2 regions of the Blautia sp. HCP3S3_C12 genome follow, and region 2 is predicted to be linked to the other one. Evidence: predicted binding sites of a transcription regulator. Region 2 holds the regulator's gene; the other holds the start of a gene.

Region 1 (7,917 bases), on a different contig from region 2:
TTCCTGTTGACTCAAAAACATATACAAAGTTTGCATTTGTTTTCTCAAATTTTACAGGGACAGTTACTGTATACTGATCATCTTTTAAAGTTACAGTTGTCTCGCCGTTGCTTTCCTTCTTCGCACCAAGTTCATCCTTGGAGGTCTGCCAGGACTGCATTGCGCTTGTAGTAAAGTCATCCCCTGTGTTCATGTAATTCTCGATGTCTGCATCCTTCAGTGCGACAATGGCATCTGTCAGACCCTCTGCAGTTGTTACCAGTGAGGTTTTTACAGATTCATCGATCTTATCAGCTGCAAATACCATGGAAGTACTTCCGATCACCAGTGCAGCCATTACAAGAAATGTCATGAATACAGAAGTTATTTTTTTGATCATTTTCATATGCGTCACCCCGCTTAAATCGTTCCGTGTTTCTTAGACGGACGATCTTCCCTTTTTGTGAACAACATCTCAAATGCACCGATTACATATTTTCTTGTGTCAGCCGGGCTGATCACAGTGTCAACATAGCCTCTTGCTGCTGCAGAAGCAACGCCATTCTGAAGTTCTCTGTACTGAGCAGCTTTCTCATTTAATTCAGCAGCATCTGCATCTGCATACATGATCTTGGCTGCCAGGGAAGCATCCATCATACCGATCTCTGCGTTATCCCATGCATATACAAGGTCTGCACCGATAGATTTGCTGTTCATTGCCACATAAGCGGTACCATAAGCTTTGCCGATGATCACATTTACCTTGGGAACAGTTGCATCTGCAAATGCAGCAACCAGTTCACCTACAGATTTTGCCATCATTTTCTCGCTGCATAAGGTTGCCATGAAGCCTGTAGCATTGGTAAGTGTAAGTACCGGGATATCAAAAGCATCACAGAATTTCACGAAATCTGCTGCTTTTCTTGCGCCTCTTGCAGAGATGCTTCCATCAAAGGTTTCTACTTTCTTGCCTTCTGCATCATATACTTCGCTTCTGTTTGCAACAGCACCTACTGTAGCACCGTTTAAACGGATGAAGCCTGTAACCATGTCTTTTGCATAGTCTGCTTTTGTCTCAAAGAATTCACCGTTATCAGAAATCTGAGAAAGTGCGATTGCAGTGTCTCCTGCACAGTTTGCAAGGTCTGCGCATACACGGTTCAGATCATCTGTACACTCTGTATAGTTATCTGTATCTTCATTATTGGATGGGAGAAGTGATACTAAAGAGCGGATCTGGCCAAGAACCTCTTCTTCTGTACCAACACCATCGATCACACCTGTCTCTTTGCTCTGGAAATCAGCAGCTGCTGTATCACATTTGTCTGTGTTATTTCCTTCTAATGCATTTGGTGTGTTAACGAACATTTTTCCTTTTTTAGATTCCATAAATGTGAAATCTGTCAGGGACGGGATAACTGCCATACCACCGCCACATGTTCCGAAGATTGCTGTGATCTGCGGAATCACGCCGGAGGCCATTGTCTGTTTCAGATAGATTTCTCCGAAAGCTTCCAGTGCATCTGTTGCCTCCTGCAGACGGATACCTGCACAGTCAACCAGACCGATAACAGGAGCACCTGTTTTCATGGCAAGATCATAAAGTCTTGTGATCTTCTTGGCATGCATTTCGCCAACAGTACCATTTAATACGGATGCATCCTGGCTGTATACATAAACCAGTTTGTCATCAATGACACCATATCCGGTGATTACACCGTCAGATGGTGCTTTGTTTGCAGTCATGTTGAAATCTGTAGATCTGGCTGTTACGCTCTGACCGATTTCGACAAAACTGTTTGCGTCAAGCAAAGAAGTAATTCTTGTGCCTGCTAAGCTTTGTGTTGCATTACTCATTCTTGTTTGCCCTCCATCTTTATGAGAATATTTTAAAGTTAACCCAAAAATTTAGCCAATTTTAATTCTACCTTTTTTAACACAATATTTCAATATTTTTTTAGCATTTTTGTTAAAAAAATGGCAGAAATTGTGTTTCTTCCTATTTAAAATAGGTAATACAAATTAATATGACAATCCTTATGCAAATAAAAACTTTACAACAAAACATAAAAAGGAGTATTATAAATGCTGAAAGAATCTTAGAAAGCAATAAAAATATGAGGATAAAAAGATGAACACAGTTCAGGTAAAAAACACTGTGATCGGTGAAGGCAGACCTAAGATCTGCGTTCCCATCGTAGGAAAAACAAAAACAGACATTCTGGAAGAAGCCAAAAAGATCACCACTCTTCCTGTTGATGTGGTTGAGTGGCGTGTAGACTGGTTTGATGATGTCTTTACTACTGAGAAAGTATTAGAAACCGCCAAAGAGCTTCAGGAAGCCTTAAAAGATATCCCTGTTCTCCTTACATTCCGTACTTCCAAAGAAGGCGGCGAGAAGGAAATTTCTGTAAGTGATTATGCTGCTTTAAATATTGCAGCTGCTCAGAGCGGTTATGTAGATTTAATTGATGTAGAAGCATTTACAGGTGATGAAGTTGTCAAGACAATCATCAATGCTGCTCACGAGGCAGGTGTAAAGGTAATTGCTTCCAACCATGATTTCTTTAAGACTCCGGAGAAGGAGGAGATCATCCGACGCCTCTGCATGATGCAGGAATTTGGTGCTGATATCCCTAAGATTGCAGTAATGCCTACCTGTAAACAGGATGTTATCACACTGCTGTCTGCTACTCTGGAAATGTCTGAGAAATATGCAGATCGCCCGATCATTACTATGTCCATGGCTGGAACAGGTGTTGTCAGCCGCCTGACAGGTGAGACATTTGGCTCCGCTCTCACCTTCGGCGCTGCTTCCAAAGCTTCCGCTCCGGGACAGGTCGGTGTGAATGAGCTAAAGCAGGTGCTGGATATTATTCACAGCAGCCTGTGATCTGTTGATGAATGATGTGATATCAGATGTTATTCTTGCCTATAGTCGTCTGATATCACTTCTATCCAGCAGCAGATAATTCATATAGAGCGGAGTCTCTGTACCAGTTCTTCGCAGATTTCCAACGCGTTCTTGCCGTCTGTTTCGATGATGATGTCAGCTGCCGCCTCGTATTTAGCGCGGCGTTTCTCCATCAGGTCTGCAATGAACGGAACTGTCTTGTTGTTCTCAATCAGCGGACGGTCGTGATTGTCTTTAACACGGTCCAGGATTGTCTCCGGTTTCGCAGTAAGGAGAACAACCCGTCCGTTCTTCTTCATCTCCACTACATTGCACTCTCTCATAGGAGTACCACCGCCACAGGAGATCACCACATTGCTGCGGGACTGCATTTCAATAAGCAGATTTGTCTCAAGGTCACGGAAGTACTGCTCACCGTATGTTTCGAAGATATCAGAAATACTCATTCCCTGTCTCTGGGCAATAATCTGATCCATCTCTACCACATCCATTGCAAATACATTCTTAAGGAAATCAGAAATTGTGGATTTTCCCGCGCCCATAAAACCGATCAATACAATATTATAGTTAAAAAGCTTTCTTGCCTGGATGCGTTTACTGTTGGTGCGGATGCAGTCAAATACATCGGCCACCTCATCTTTATGGCGTCTGCCTTCCATTCTGCCTTCCAGCCATTCTTTCTGCTTTGCTTCCTGCTCCGGCTGCAGGATCTGAAGCCCATTGGCTTCTTTATATGCCATAATGTCCTCTACGATTCTGTTTCGCATGATAAGGGCATCCAGGATGATCTCATCACACTGTCCAAGACTCTCTCTGAGTATTTCTAACTGATCCATATCTCTTTCCTCTGTCTTTCCTGTAATTTTTCTGTTAGAATTTATTATATCAATACCGTCTCAGCATTTCAACCCTTTAAATCATTAAATTATCCCTGATTATTTTCCGTTAATGGAAAAAGTCATGAAATACCTTTTCCGCATACCATTTAAAGCTGATCTTCTCCACGGATTTCTCTGCATAAACCGGATAAGCATCTATTAATTTCCCATCCAGATAATAGGCAATGCGGCCCAGCTTCGCCCCTGCAAGAACAGGTGCAGTGACTTTGGAGGGAATTTCCGTCCTGCAGGTTACGGTCTCTCCTTTTCTCAGAAGAATTTCTTTTTTCCTGTCCTCTGCCGTCACACTGCACTTTCCCCTCAGATAAACTTCCGCTCCCATATCCCAGTTATCTGCAGCCCCATCTGTCACCAGGATTCTTTTTGTCTGCGGCTCCTGCCAGTAAGTTTTATAATCAAAATTATAATCTCCAAAGCTCAGCAGTTTTTCTGTATCACTCCATTTATAGTTTTTATGGTTAGGCCATCCGCACCCCAGAAGACTGACGATAAATGTCCTGCCTTCCTTTTCCCAGGCACATACATAGCAATAACCCGCCTGAGAAGTATAACCTGTTTTTCCGGCAAGAACACCCTCCATCCTGTCCAGAAGTGCATTTGTATTATGTACAGAAAAAGTTCTCTTTCCGGTAATCTCCGAAAATGTATAGTCTCTGGTCTGTGCAATGTGGAGAAATGTCCGGTTTCTGATGGCATATCTCATGATCAGAGCCAGATCTTTTGCAGTTGTATGGTGCTTTCCATTCTCATCCTCTGCATCCAGCCCATTAGGTGTGATAAAATAAGTGTCCTCACATCCTATCTGCTTCGCTTTCCGGTTCAGCATTCTGGCAAAGCCTTCCACTGTACCGCCGCAGTGCTCTGCAATTGCAACTGCAGTATCATTATGACTCTTAAGCATCAGGGAATACAACAGATCCTCCAGATAATACTGTTCCCCTTTCTGAAGTCCAAGCTTCACTTCTGACTGGGAGACTGCATTTTGAGAAACCTGAACATAATCATCTCCCGGTGCACTTTCCAACGCCACAATACAGGTAAGTACTTTCGTGGTGCTGGCATTTGCCAGAGGTGTTTCCCCATTCTTTTCATACAGTACTCTGCCAGAATCCCCGTCCATAAGAACAGCAGATAAAGCATACAGTTGCTTCGGCTCCTCTGCAACCGGCGTCATATCTACCAGCTGAGGTATTTCATTCTCCTCTCCCCGCACAAAAGCATAAGTCTGCGTAAACAACAATACCGCCGTCACAATAATGACAGCGGCAATATGCTTCATTCTCATATTCCACCTCACATGCTCAGAAATCTTATCTATAAGATAATTTATGCCTGCATGTCCGGAATATGACTATATCCGTTCAGAAAAAATATGTTCAGGGTACTGTCAAATCATCCATTATAAGTCCGGTTCCATCTGGCGCTCAGATGATAAGCCCCTTCCCTTAAGGTATAAAGCTCCTTCAGATATTCCACTGTCTCAGGAATGGCCTCTCTGTAAAGCCTCTCCAGCTCAGGCATAGGAGCCTTTGCCTGTTTTACTGCTTCTGCAGTCATAAAATGCTCAATAACCGAGCCTGCAGATTTTCCGCCAAAGCTCAGAAATTTCCCTATGATCCGGCGCTTTCTGCCATGATCATCGCATACCATAAAATTGGTCAGAAGCTTCATCATTTTGACAGAAATATAAATATTTACTGTTTTCACCAGAGGCATCGCCCTGTGGATCACTCTGGCATATTCCATCCTTGGCACAATACCACAGGCTGGATAATAATGATCCGGATCTCTGCCGGTTTCCTCCATAAGCACACGGTCAAATTCTTTTTCCAAAACAATGTGGGGAATCACTCCCTCTTCTGCCATCCGGTTCACATAAGGATGGCATGCAGAATCAAGCATATAATGGCATCCAAACCCCAGAAGATATGCCAGAAGCGCTTCATCCTTATTTCGGCGCACCTGACTCATTCCCTCTTCAAAAAAAGCCTTTGCCTTCTCTCTGTGCATGTCAATTCCAAACTGAGTGACCGGATTTTTGGAAACCATATAATAAAACAGAATATCCGGTCCATGAAGTCCGATCCTGTACAGATCTCCATGTCTGCGGATCAGTCCCTTCATATCCGACGGCAATCTCCTGTACACTTCTCTTCCAAACAAATCATGTGCATATGTGGTTGGCATAACTGTTCCCTCCTGATCTCTGATCATATATCCAGTTTCAGCTGGACCTCTTCTTCTGCCTCTGCCTTAAAATCCTCTACCTTGACCGGATCCGGCATAGGCAGTTCATCCAGATCCTGTACTCCGAAGCTTCGCAGAAACTCCTCTGTGGTTCCAAAGAGAATCGGCTTTCCCGGTGCATCCAGTCTTCCCAATTCCCTTACCAGATTATATTCTACCAGCTTATTTACTGCATGATCACATTTTACACCTCGGATTTTCTCTAGTTCTGCCTTTGTCACAGGCTGTTTATATGCAATAATAGAAAGGGTCTCAAGCATTACCTCTGTAAGTACCGGCTTCTGGGGATGAAGGGCAATATTGATCAGATATTCATAATATTTCTTTCTGGTACACATCTGATAGGAATCCCCCAGTTCTATGATCTGGATTCCTCTTTCCTCCTGCTCATACCGGTCCATCATATTGTGAATGAGCTTCTCCGTTGTTTTGGTGTCCATATTAATCGCTTTGGCTATACGGGACAGCTCCACCGATTCTCCCATTGCAAAAAGGATCGCCTCGATGGCTCCCTCTAGTTCTTTCATTTTCACTGAATACTCCTTATCCTTCTTCTGCTTCTTCCGCAAATTCTGTCAGATTTTTCCATGTATCCGGATCTGTCTTTACTTCAATGGAAATATCATCAAAAAGTTCCTTCTGTTCCACCTGGATGTGTCCCATCTTCATCAGCTCCAGCACAGAGAGAAAGGTTACGATAACCTGAACTCTGGAGCACTGGCTCTCCAGAAGGTTCCGGAAGCTGAACTTTTTATGGGTTCTGGCAAACTCTTTCATCTCCAGCATTTTCTCCGAAAGGGTGACCTCCTCTTTCTCAATGGTTCCAAACTTACTGCGGATGGGATCCAGCTTATTCTCCTGGCGGCGGATGATGGATTTGTAAATGGCATTTAATTTCTCCAGAGTCAGCCCTGCCAGAAGCTGGGAAGTGTCTACCGGTTCCCTGTATACAGCAACCTCCTTTGGAATGGTAGGACCCTTAAAAAAAGAATTGGCCGCTTCATCCATTTTATCCTTCAGTTCATAAGACATAAATTTATACATCTTATATTCCAAAAGCTTTTCCACCAGCTCTGCCCTGGGGTCCTCTTCCTCTCCGTCCTCGTTTACTTCCTTAGGCAGAAGCATCCGACATTTAATATCCAGAAGAGTGGCAGCCATAACCATAAACTCACTCATAATCCCCAGATCTTCACGCTCCATGGCATGGATATACTCCATATACTGATCTGTGATCTCAACAATAGGAATATCATAAATATCTATTTTATTTTTCTCAATAAGATGCATCAGCAGATCCAGCGGACCTTCAAATACCTCAAGCTTTATGGGGATTCCCATTATTTTTCCTCTCTTCCTCTATAATCCACTATCAACAGCTCTCTGGGATTGTGGATTCTCACCGGAATTGTATGTTCTCCAAGACCGGCACTTACATACATATGCTGATTTTTCCTGTGAAAAGCCCCACAGCAATAAGGGGGAAATAACTGAAACTGAGGAGAAAGTATTCCTTTGTTCCGTCCAAATCTCACAATTCCTCCATGATAATGGCCGCATAAAATCAGGTCTGCCCCCCATTCAAAATAAGCATTTCCATATTTGGGATTATGAGTCAGCAACAGATTAACCCTGTCCTGATCAGGCTTTCCAATCAACTGCTCGATTTCTTCTGTCTGCAGCATGGGGGATTTTGGCTTTTTATAGTAAATCAAGGGAATTTCCAGACCATACACAGTAAAAGGACAGCCCTCTGCCTCCAGAAGCTCACACTGGTTATGCAGGATTCTTACTCCGGCCTTTTTCAGCCTTTCTTCATATTTCAGATATTCTTCTGCCAGCCCATTCTCTCCGGGATCTGCAGTATATAATTTATAT
Region 2 (7,917 bases):
ATACCCAGAAGCCTTATTCCATGAGCTCTAAGGCATATGTTATGATTCCGGATCAGAACACAGTGGATAAGGCTAAGGTGCTGATGAAGAAGGTACGGGAAGGCTTCCGGTTATCTGAGGCAGATGTGGCCAGATAGGATGACTACCGCAGCGGGTGCTTTTTCTTCCATTCACGGATGAATTCCAGCTGTTCCTGGTCGGAGATTTCCTGGGAAGCAGCGTCGTTTCCGGCTGCTACACAGCAGAGCAGGATAAAGAGTTGAAACAGCAGAAAGATAAGTATCAACAGTAAGATCATAGAATATTCCTCCCCTTGGATGACATGTTTGACGGATTGTTGTGAGATACATCACTTTTTAAGTATTGGCCTATCATCCGGGATTTATACATTTTATGAAAAATCGGCAGAAATATGTGTTCAAAGCACATATGAAGTTTCATTTAAAAATCCTCCGAATAAAGTAGAGTAAGCGACATCTTCTGCTTTTTCGGAGGATTTTTATATGGAAAATTTTGACATAGATCAATTAGGTGATACAGGCTATACCGGAAAAAATGTCTGCGTGTGTGTGCTGGATACCGGCATTTATCCTCATATAGATTTCAGAGACCGGATTATCGGGTTTCAGGATTTTGTGGGAAAGCATATGTTACCTTATGATGACAATTCCCATGGAACCCATGTAAGCGGCATTATCGGCGGCGACGGGAGCGCTTCAGGAGGAAGAATCAGGGGAATCGCCCCGGAGTGCAATCTGGTTGCCCTGAAGATACTTGACAGATATGGAAATGGAAAAAAGAGGGATGTACTGCGGGCCTTTGACTGGATTCTGAAAAATAAAGATGCTTACGGGATTCAGGTAGTAAATATTTCCATAGGGACAACCTGCAGGGAAAAACAGGATCACAGACAGCTGATCGAAGGGGTGGAAAGACTGTGGGATGCAGGGCTGGTAGTAGTGGCTGCAGCAGGAAATCAGGGTCCCCGTTCAGGAAGTGTTACGGCTCCGGGCAGCAGCCGTAAGATTATCACTGTGGGGTCAAGCGACCTGCTTACAGGCAGAACGGCTATTTCCGGGCGGGGACCTACTTCAGAGTGCATCTGTAAGCCGGATCTGGTAGCTCCGGGTAATCGCGTTCTGTCCTGTGCTCCGGGAACGGATTTTGCCTATGGGGTAAAAAGCGGGACCTCTATGTCCACACCCTTAGTCAGCGGCGCTGCAGCCCTTCTTCTGCAAAAATATCCTACCCTTACCAATGTGGAAATCAAAAGATGCCTGAAGGAATCGGCCAGAGACCTGGGTCTGCCTCGGAATCTGCAGGGCTCAGGAGAACTGGATATGAAACAGGCATTGACGAACGAATCTATTTCCGTTAAAATGATACGTAAAATGTAATGCTTCAGTGTAGTAGCGCTGAACAGTTACTGTAAAATGCTAAAGGGATAAACCCGTACAAAGAGGAGGATCTTTATGAAAAAAATTCAGATGCAGACACCGCTTGTGGAGATGGACGGAGACGAGATGACCCGAATCCTCTGGAAGATGATCAAGGATGAGCTTCTTCTTCCTTTTGTTGATCTGAACACAGAGTACTATGATCTTGGCCTGGAATACAGAAATGAAACAGATGATCAGGTAACTGTAGATGCAGCAGAAGCTACAAAGAAATATGGCGTTGCTGTAAAATGTGCGACCATCACTCCCAATAAAGCCAGAATGGAAGAGTACACACTGAAAAAAATGTACAAAAGTCCTAACGGTACCATCCGTGCCATTCTGGACGGAACCGTGTTCCGTGCCCCTATTGTAGTGAAAGGGATTGAGCCATGCGTAAAAAACTGGAAGAAACCCATTACCATTGCCCGTCACGCTTATGGAGATGTATATAAGAATACAGAAATGTATATTGACGGACCGGGAGATGCCTATCTGCTGTTTAAGGGTGAGAACGGTGAGGAGAAAAAGGAACTGATCCATCATTATGAGGATGCAGGTGTCCTTCAGGGAATGCATAACCTGGATGCATCCATCACAAGCTTTGCAAAGTGCTGCTTTAATTATGCACTGGATACAAAGCAGAGCCTGTGGTTTGGAGGCAAGGATACGATCTCCAAGATTTATGACGGACGCTTCAAGGAGATTTTTGCAGAGGTTTATGAGCAGGAGTTCAAAGAGAAATTTGAGGCTGCCGGAATTGAATATTTCTACAGCCTGATTGATGATATCGTTGCCCGTGTTATGAAGGCAGAAGGGGGATTTATCTGGGCCTGCAAGAACTATGACGGAGATGTTATGAGTGATATGGTTTCCTCTGCTTTTGGTTCTCTGGCAATGATGACTTCTGTGCTGGTATCTCCGGACGGATATTATGAATATGAGGCTGCACACGGAACTGTACAGAGACATTATTATCGTCACCTGAAAGGGGAAGAGACTTCCACCAATTCCGTTGCTACTATTTTTGCATGGACAGGTGCTCTCAGAAAGAGAGGAGAGCTGGACGGCAATCAAGAACTGATGGAATTTGCAGATAAGCTGGAAAAAGCTACTCTGGGAACCATCGAGGATGGCAGAATGACCAAGGATCTGGCTCTGATCACAACCTTAAAGGATGTAGAAGTATTAAACAGTGAGCAGTTTATTAAAGCAATCCGTGAAAAGCTTACATCCCTGATGTAAGAGGTAATCTGATAAAAATAAAAAGGGAAGGGCCTGCATTATGCAAGCTCTTCCCATTTTTCATATAAGCCCTCCAGTTCTTCTGTGATGGCTGTCTTTTCTTTGCTTAATCTGGCGCATTCTGCCACATTGGTGCATATCTCCGGGAGAACCATGGTTTCATCGATTTCCTTATCTCTGGTTTCCAGTTCTTCAATCCGGGCTTCCACCTTCTTTAATTCATTTTCACGCTTTCTCTGCCGCGCCTGCTCTTCCTTCTGCTGCTGCCAGGAAAGCTTATTGTCTGAGGCTTGTTTGACCTCTGTTTCAGCCTGGGCTGCTGCCGGAGCATATTTTTCTGTAAGCTCTTCCCGCTTTTCCAGATAATAATCATAGTCACCAATGTAGTTTACAATGGCCTGATTGGTCAGATCCAGAATCCTGGTGGCTGTCTGATTGATAAAATATCGGTCATGGGAGACATAGAGTACAGTACCGGTATAGCTGTTTAAAGCCTCCTCCAGGATTTCCTTGGAGGCAATGTCCAGATGGTTGGTAGGCTCATCCAGGATCAGGAAGTTGGCCTCTGACAGCATAAGCTTTGCCAGGGATACACGGCCTCTCTCGCCACCGGAGAGGGCGGAGATCAGCTTAAATACGTCATCCCCTGTGAAGAGAAAGGCTGCCAGCATATTTCGGATTTCTGTCTCTGTAAGCGTTGGATAAGTGTCTGAAATTTCCTGGAAAATAGTTTTTTCCATGTGGAGTACATGGTGCTCCTGATCATAATATCCAATCTGTACCTTGGAGCCGAGAGCAAAGCGTCCGCTGTCAGCGTCTACCAGACCGTTAAGGATTTTCAGAATGGTAGTTTTGCCGGTACCGTTATTGCCGATGAGAGCCACCCGTTCCCCACGTTTAATGTCAAAGGAAATATTAGAAAACAAAGTCTGTCCGGGAAAAGCTTTGGATAAATCCTCCACAGTGAGTACATCATTTCCGCTGATGTATCTGGGCTCCAGGGAAATCCGCATCTGATTCTGAATCTCCAGAGGCTTTTCGATCCGCTGCACCTTATCCAGCATTTTTTCACGGCTTTCGGCACGTTTGATAGATTTCTCACGGTTAAAAGATCTCAGCTTGGCAATGACCGCCTCCTGGTGCTTAATATCCCGCTGTTGATTTAAGTAAGCTTTATACTGGGCATCCCTGAGCTGGGCTTTTTTCAGAGCGTAGGCAGAGTAATTGCCGCTGTACATTCGCATATTGCCGGCTTCAATCTCTACTACCTTAGTGACAACCTTATCCAGGAAATAACGGTCATGGGAGACAATAAAAACAGCTCCCGGATAATTCAGCAGATAGGTTTCCAGCCAGGAAATGCTTTCCATATCCAGGTGGTTGGTGGGCTCATCCAGCAGAAGAATGTCAGGATTGGAGAGCAGAAGCTTTCCCAGGGCAACCCGGGTTTTCTGACCGCCGGAAAGAGTTTCAATCTGTTTTTCGAAGTCCTCCTCTGTAAAGCCAAGCCCCTTTAATACACCCATGATCTCACTTTTATATGCATAACCATTCTCAAGCTCAAACTGATGGCTCAGTCTGGTATAGGTGTTCATCAGGCTGTCCAGGGCTTCCCCGGCAGCAGTTTTCATTTCATGCTCCATGGAGCGGAGACGGTTTTCCATATCAATGATGTGCTGCTTAGTAGAGATCAGCTCCTCATAGATGGTGTGGTGTCCATGGATATCCTGGTACTGGGCCAGGTAACCGATGGTTTTATCTTTGGCAAGAATAACATTTCCGGAATCCGGGGACAGTTCGTGGATGATAATACGCAGCAGGGTGGTTTTGCCTGCACCGTTGTTGCCGATCAGGGCTGCCTTTTCCCTGTCCTCTATATGGAAGCTGGCATCCTGAAGGATTACCTTCTCGCCAAAGGATTTGCAGATATTCTGACATGATAGGATCATACAAATTCCTCCGAAATTTATATTATTGCAGCAGCCTGCGAATATCCGCTTTGACTGCTGAAATGTACGCATACAGAATTTATTATAACTGAACCGGACTGTTTTTGAAAGAAAAAAAGTATTTTAATTTATGATTTGGATGAAATTTTGCACATTCTATCAGATAGTCTAAATTTAATGATAAAAATTTGTAAATAAAGTACAAATTTAATTTGACAATAAAATAACATTTGGTTATAATTGACCTAGGATATATAAGGAGGGAATATTTGTGGAACCTAAGGAAATTTCAAAAGCGGTGATCAAACGTTTGCCTCGATATTACCGTTATCTGGGAGAACTGATGGAGGAGAATGTAGAACGGATCTCGTCCAACGATCTCAGCAAGAAAATGCACGTGACTGCTTCACAGATCCGTCAGGACCTGAATAATTTCGGTGGATTCGGACAGCAGGGGTATGGATATAATGTACGTTATTTATATACTGAAATCGGTAAGATTCTGGGACTTGACACAGTGCACCCGATGATTATCCTGGGTGCCGGTAATCTGGGACAGGCTTTGGCAAATTATGTAGATTTTGAGAAGCGCGGTTTTCGGCTGGTTGGTATTTTTGATGTAAACCCTGTGCTGGAGGGCATTGCAGTAAGGGGAATTGAGATACAGATGCTTAGTGACCTTCCCCTTTTTCTCAAAGAGAATAATGTGGAGATTGCGATTCTGACCTTACCTAAGGCAAAGGCCAAGGAAATGGCGAAGATTCTCATAGAAAACGGGATCAAGGCAATCTGGAACTTTGCACATATTGATCTGGATGCACCGGAGGATGTTATGGTAGAAAATGTACATCTGTCAGAGAGCCTGATGACCCTTTCCTATAATCTGAGTGAATATCGTAAGGAACATGAGAACCAGTAATAATAGTACATATGTAGTTGCCGGCAGCAGAGGGGACGGTGACGATTTGAATGGCTGTGGTCGTTAGATCATAGCTTTTCTTTTTGAAAAAATAGGTGTATACTGTTTCCAATGACAGGAGGTGGCTGAATGAAACCTGTGGTAACAGCCGGTGAAATGAAAGGGCTGGACCGGAACACAATAGAATCTGCCGGGGTTCCGGGTATGGTACTTATGGAAAGAGCTGCACTGAAAACAGTGGAGGCTATGGAAAAATATCTGGGTAACAAGGATCGTGTACTGGTGGTGTGCGGAAATGGCAATAATGGCGGTGACGGGATGGCCATTGCCAGACTTCTCCATCTAAAGGGGATCAAAGTCGGGATTTATCTGGCCGGTCAGGAGGAGAAGCTGACAGACCAGGCCAGGCAGCAGCTGCAGATTGCCAAATATTATCAGGTACCTTTGGAGCATAACCTGCAGCCGGATGAATATACTATTATAGTAGATGCCCTTTTGGGGGTTGGTCTGTCCAGACCTGTAGAGGGCAGATATGCAGAAATCATCCACATGCTGAACCAGTCCGGGGCTTTCCGGGTGGCTGTGGATATTCCTTCCGGCATCAACGGAGATACAGGACGGGAAATGGGAATCGGATTTCGGGCAGATCTTACAGTAACCTTTGCTTTTTGTAAAAGGGGGCTGTGCTTTTATCCGGGAAGAATGTATGCAGGAGAGCTGATCGTTGCAGATATAGGGATTTATGCAAATCCGGACAGAGATCCCTCTATGGCTTATCTGGAGAAAGAGGATCTGTCAATGCTGCCCTCCAGAATTCCCTGGGGAAACAAGGGAACTTTCGGAAAAGTGCTTCTGATAGCCGGCTCCCGCGGAATGTGCGGGGCTTCCTGCCTGAGCAGTGCTGCGGCACTCAGAGCTTCGGCAGGTATGGTGAAGGTTCAGACTGTGGAGGAGAACAGGATTCCTCTTCAGTCACAGCTTCCGGAGGTTATGGTTACCTGTGAGTTTAATGAGAAAAGCAATCAGGAAATACTGGACTGGTGCGATGTGCTTGTGATCGGACCTGGACTGGGGATGTCAGGAGAGAGCAGAGAAAGGGTACAGTGGTTCCTGTCTCATGCTGCCTGGTGTGGTAAGCCTGTGATCCTGGATGCAGATGGCCTGAATCTGCTGGCAGTACATGGAGAATGGAAGAAATATCTGGGAGAACAGGTAATTCTCACTCCCCATCTGGGAGAAATGAGCCGCCTGACCGGGAAAAGCATCGGTGAGATCCGGGAAAACCTGGCAGAGACTGCTTCCCTGTATGCAGAAGAGACTCATACAGTATGTGTCCTGAAGGATGCCTGTACAGTAGTGGCCTCTGAGAAAGGGGAACAATATCTGAATATGAGTGGTAATGCAGGCATGGCTACTGCTGGCAGCGGAGATGTATTAAGCGGTGTACTGGCAGGAGTTTTATGCATGTTTCTGGCAGCAGAAAAAAAGCCTGCTTATGGTCAGATGGCAGCGCTGGGAGTACTGATCCATGGACTGGCAGGAGATATGGCAGCTGAGAATGTGGGAGAAAGAGGCATGACTGCCAGGGATATTATCCGGTTTCTGCCTGAAGTGCTGAAGGTGCAGTAAAGGAAGAGATTTTGAGTGTCCGGAGTTTCTTTGATGGAATGTGGGACAGATAAAGAATACAAAAAGAGGAAGAGATTATTATGGAAAAATGTAACCGAGTAAAAGCAGTGATTTCTCTGGATGCGGTGGAGGAAAATTTCCGCCAGATGAGAAAAAATATTGCCAGTGACACAAAAATGATTGCTGTGATCAAGGCAAATGCTTATGGTCATGGCGCTGTGCAGATTGCCCATATGATAGAGGGTTATGATTATATCTGGGGATTTGCTGTTGCTACAGCAGAGGAGGCCATTGCTCTGAGAAAGGCAGGGATCACCAAGCCTGTCCTGATCCTGGGAATTATATTTGAGGAATTTTATCCTGAGCTGGTTTCTTATGATCTGCGCCCTGCTGTGTGTGAATATCAGGAGGCTGCAAAGCTTTCCGCAGAGGCTGTGTCTCAGGGAAAGACCATACATATTCATCTTGCGCTGGATACGGGTATGACCAGAATCGGTTTTGCCGATGAACCGTCAAGCGTGGAGGAAATCAAAAAAATCGCAGCACTTCCCGGGTTGGAGATTGAAGGAATGTTTACTCATTTTGCAAGGGCAGATGAGTATGACAGAAGTCCTGCCATGGTTCAGCTGAAGCGTTACCTGGATTTTTGCAGTCTGCTTTCAGAGGCAGGAATTGAGATTCCTCTGCGCCACTGCTCCAACAGTGCAGGTATTATCCGTATTCCGGAAGCAAATTTAAG

The links. Region 2 encodes Rex, which represses fermentation and respiration genes when NADH is low (regulators of the CRP and FNR family bind a similar motif). Its sites were predicted from a motif close to ATTGTTAANTANTTAACAAT; they were not measured.
Region 1: ACTNDS_RS13930 (acyl-CoA carboxylase subunit beta) is a predicted target of Rex. The motif match lies at 1,945-1,964, and genes of this name have one in related genera.

Annotation. Positions count from the first base shown of each region.
Region 1 covers NZ_JBQHWC010000021.1:8,493-16,409, forward strand. The annotation lists gene ACTNDS_RS13925 (OadG family transporter subunit) at 1-385, opposite strand, end outside; gene ACTNDS_RS13930 (acyl-CoA carboxylase subunit beta) at 400-1,836, opposite strand; gene aroD (type I 3-dehydroquinate dehydratase) at 2,111-2,872, shown strand; gene ACTNDS_RS13940 (shikimate kinase) at 2,953-3,729, opposite strand; gene ACTNDS_RS13945 (D-alanyl-D-alanine carboxypeptidase family protein) at 3,839-5,071, opposite strand; gene ACTNDS_RS13950 (zinc dependent phospholipase C family protein) at 5,185-5,979, opposite strand; gene scpB (SMC-Scp complex subunit ScpB) at 6,003-6,572, opposite strand; gene ACTNDS_RS13960 (segregation and condensation protein A) at 6,583-7,380, opposite strand; gene ACTNDS_RS13965 (metallophosphoesterase) at 7,380-7,917, opposite strand, start outside.
Region 2 covers NZ_JBQHWC010000006.1:96,006-103,922, reverse strand. The annotation lists gene ACTNDS_RS07595 (LCP family protein) at 1-137, shown strand, start outside; gene ACTNDS_RS07590 (hypothetical protein) at 143-298, opposite strand; gene ACTNDS_RS07585 (S8 family peptidase) at 504-1,397, shown strand; gene ACTNDS_RS07580 (NADP-dependent isocitrate dehydrogenase) at 1,473-2,681, shown strand; gene abc-f (ribosomal protection-like ABC-F family protein) at 2,720-4,630, opposite strand; gene ACTNDS_RS07570 (redox-sensing transcriptional repressor Rex) at 4,902-5,549, shown strand; gene ACTNDS_RS07565 (NAD(P)H-hydrate dehydratase) at 5,679-7,178, shown strand; gene alr (alanine racemase) at 7,259-7,917, shown strand, end outside.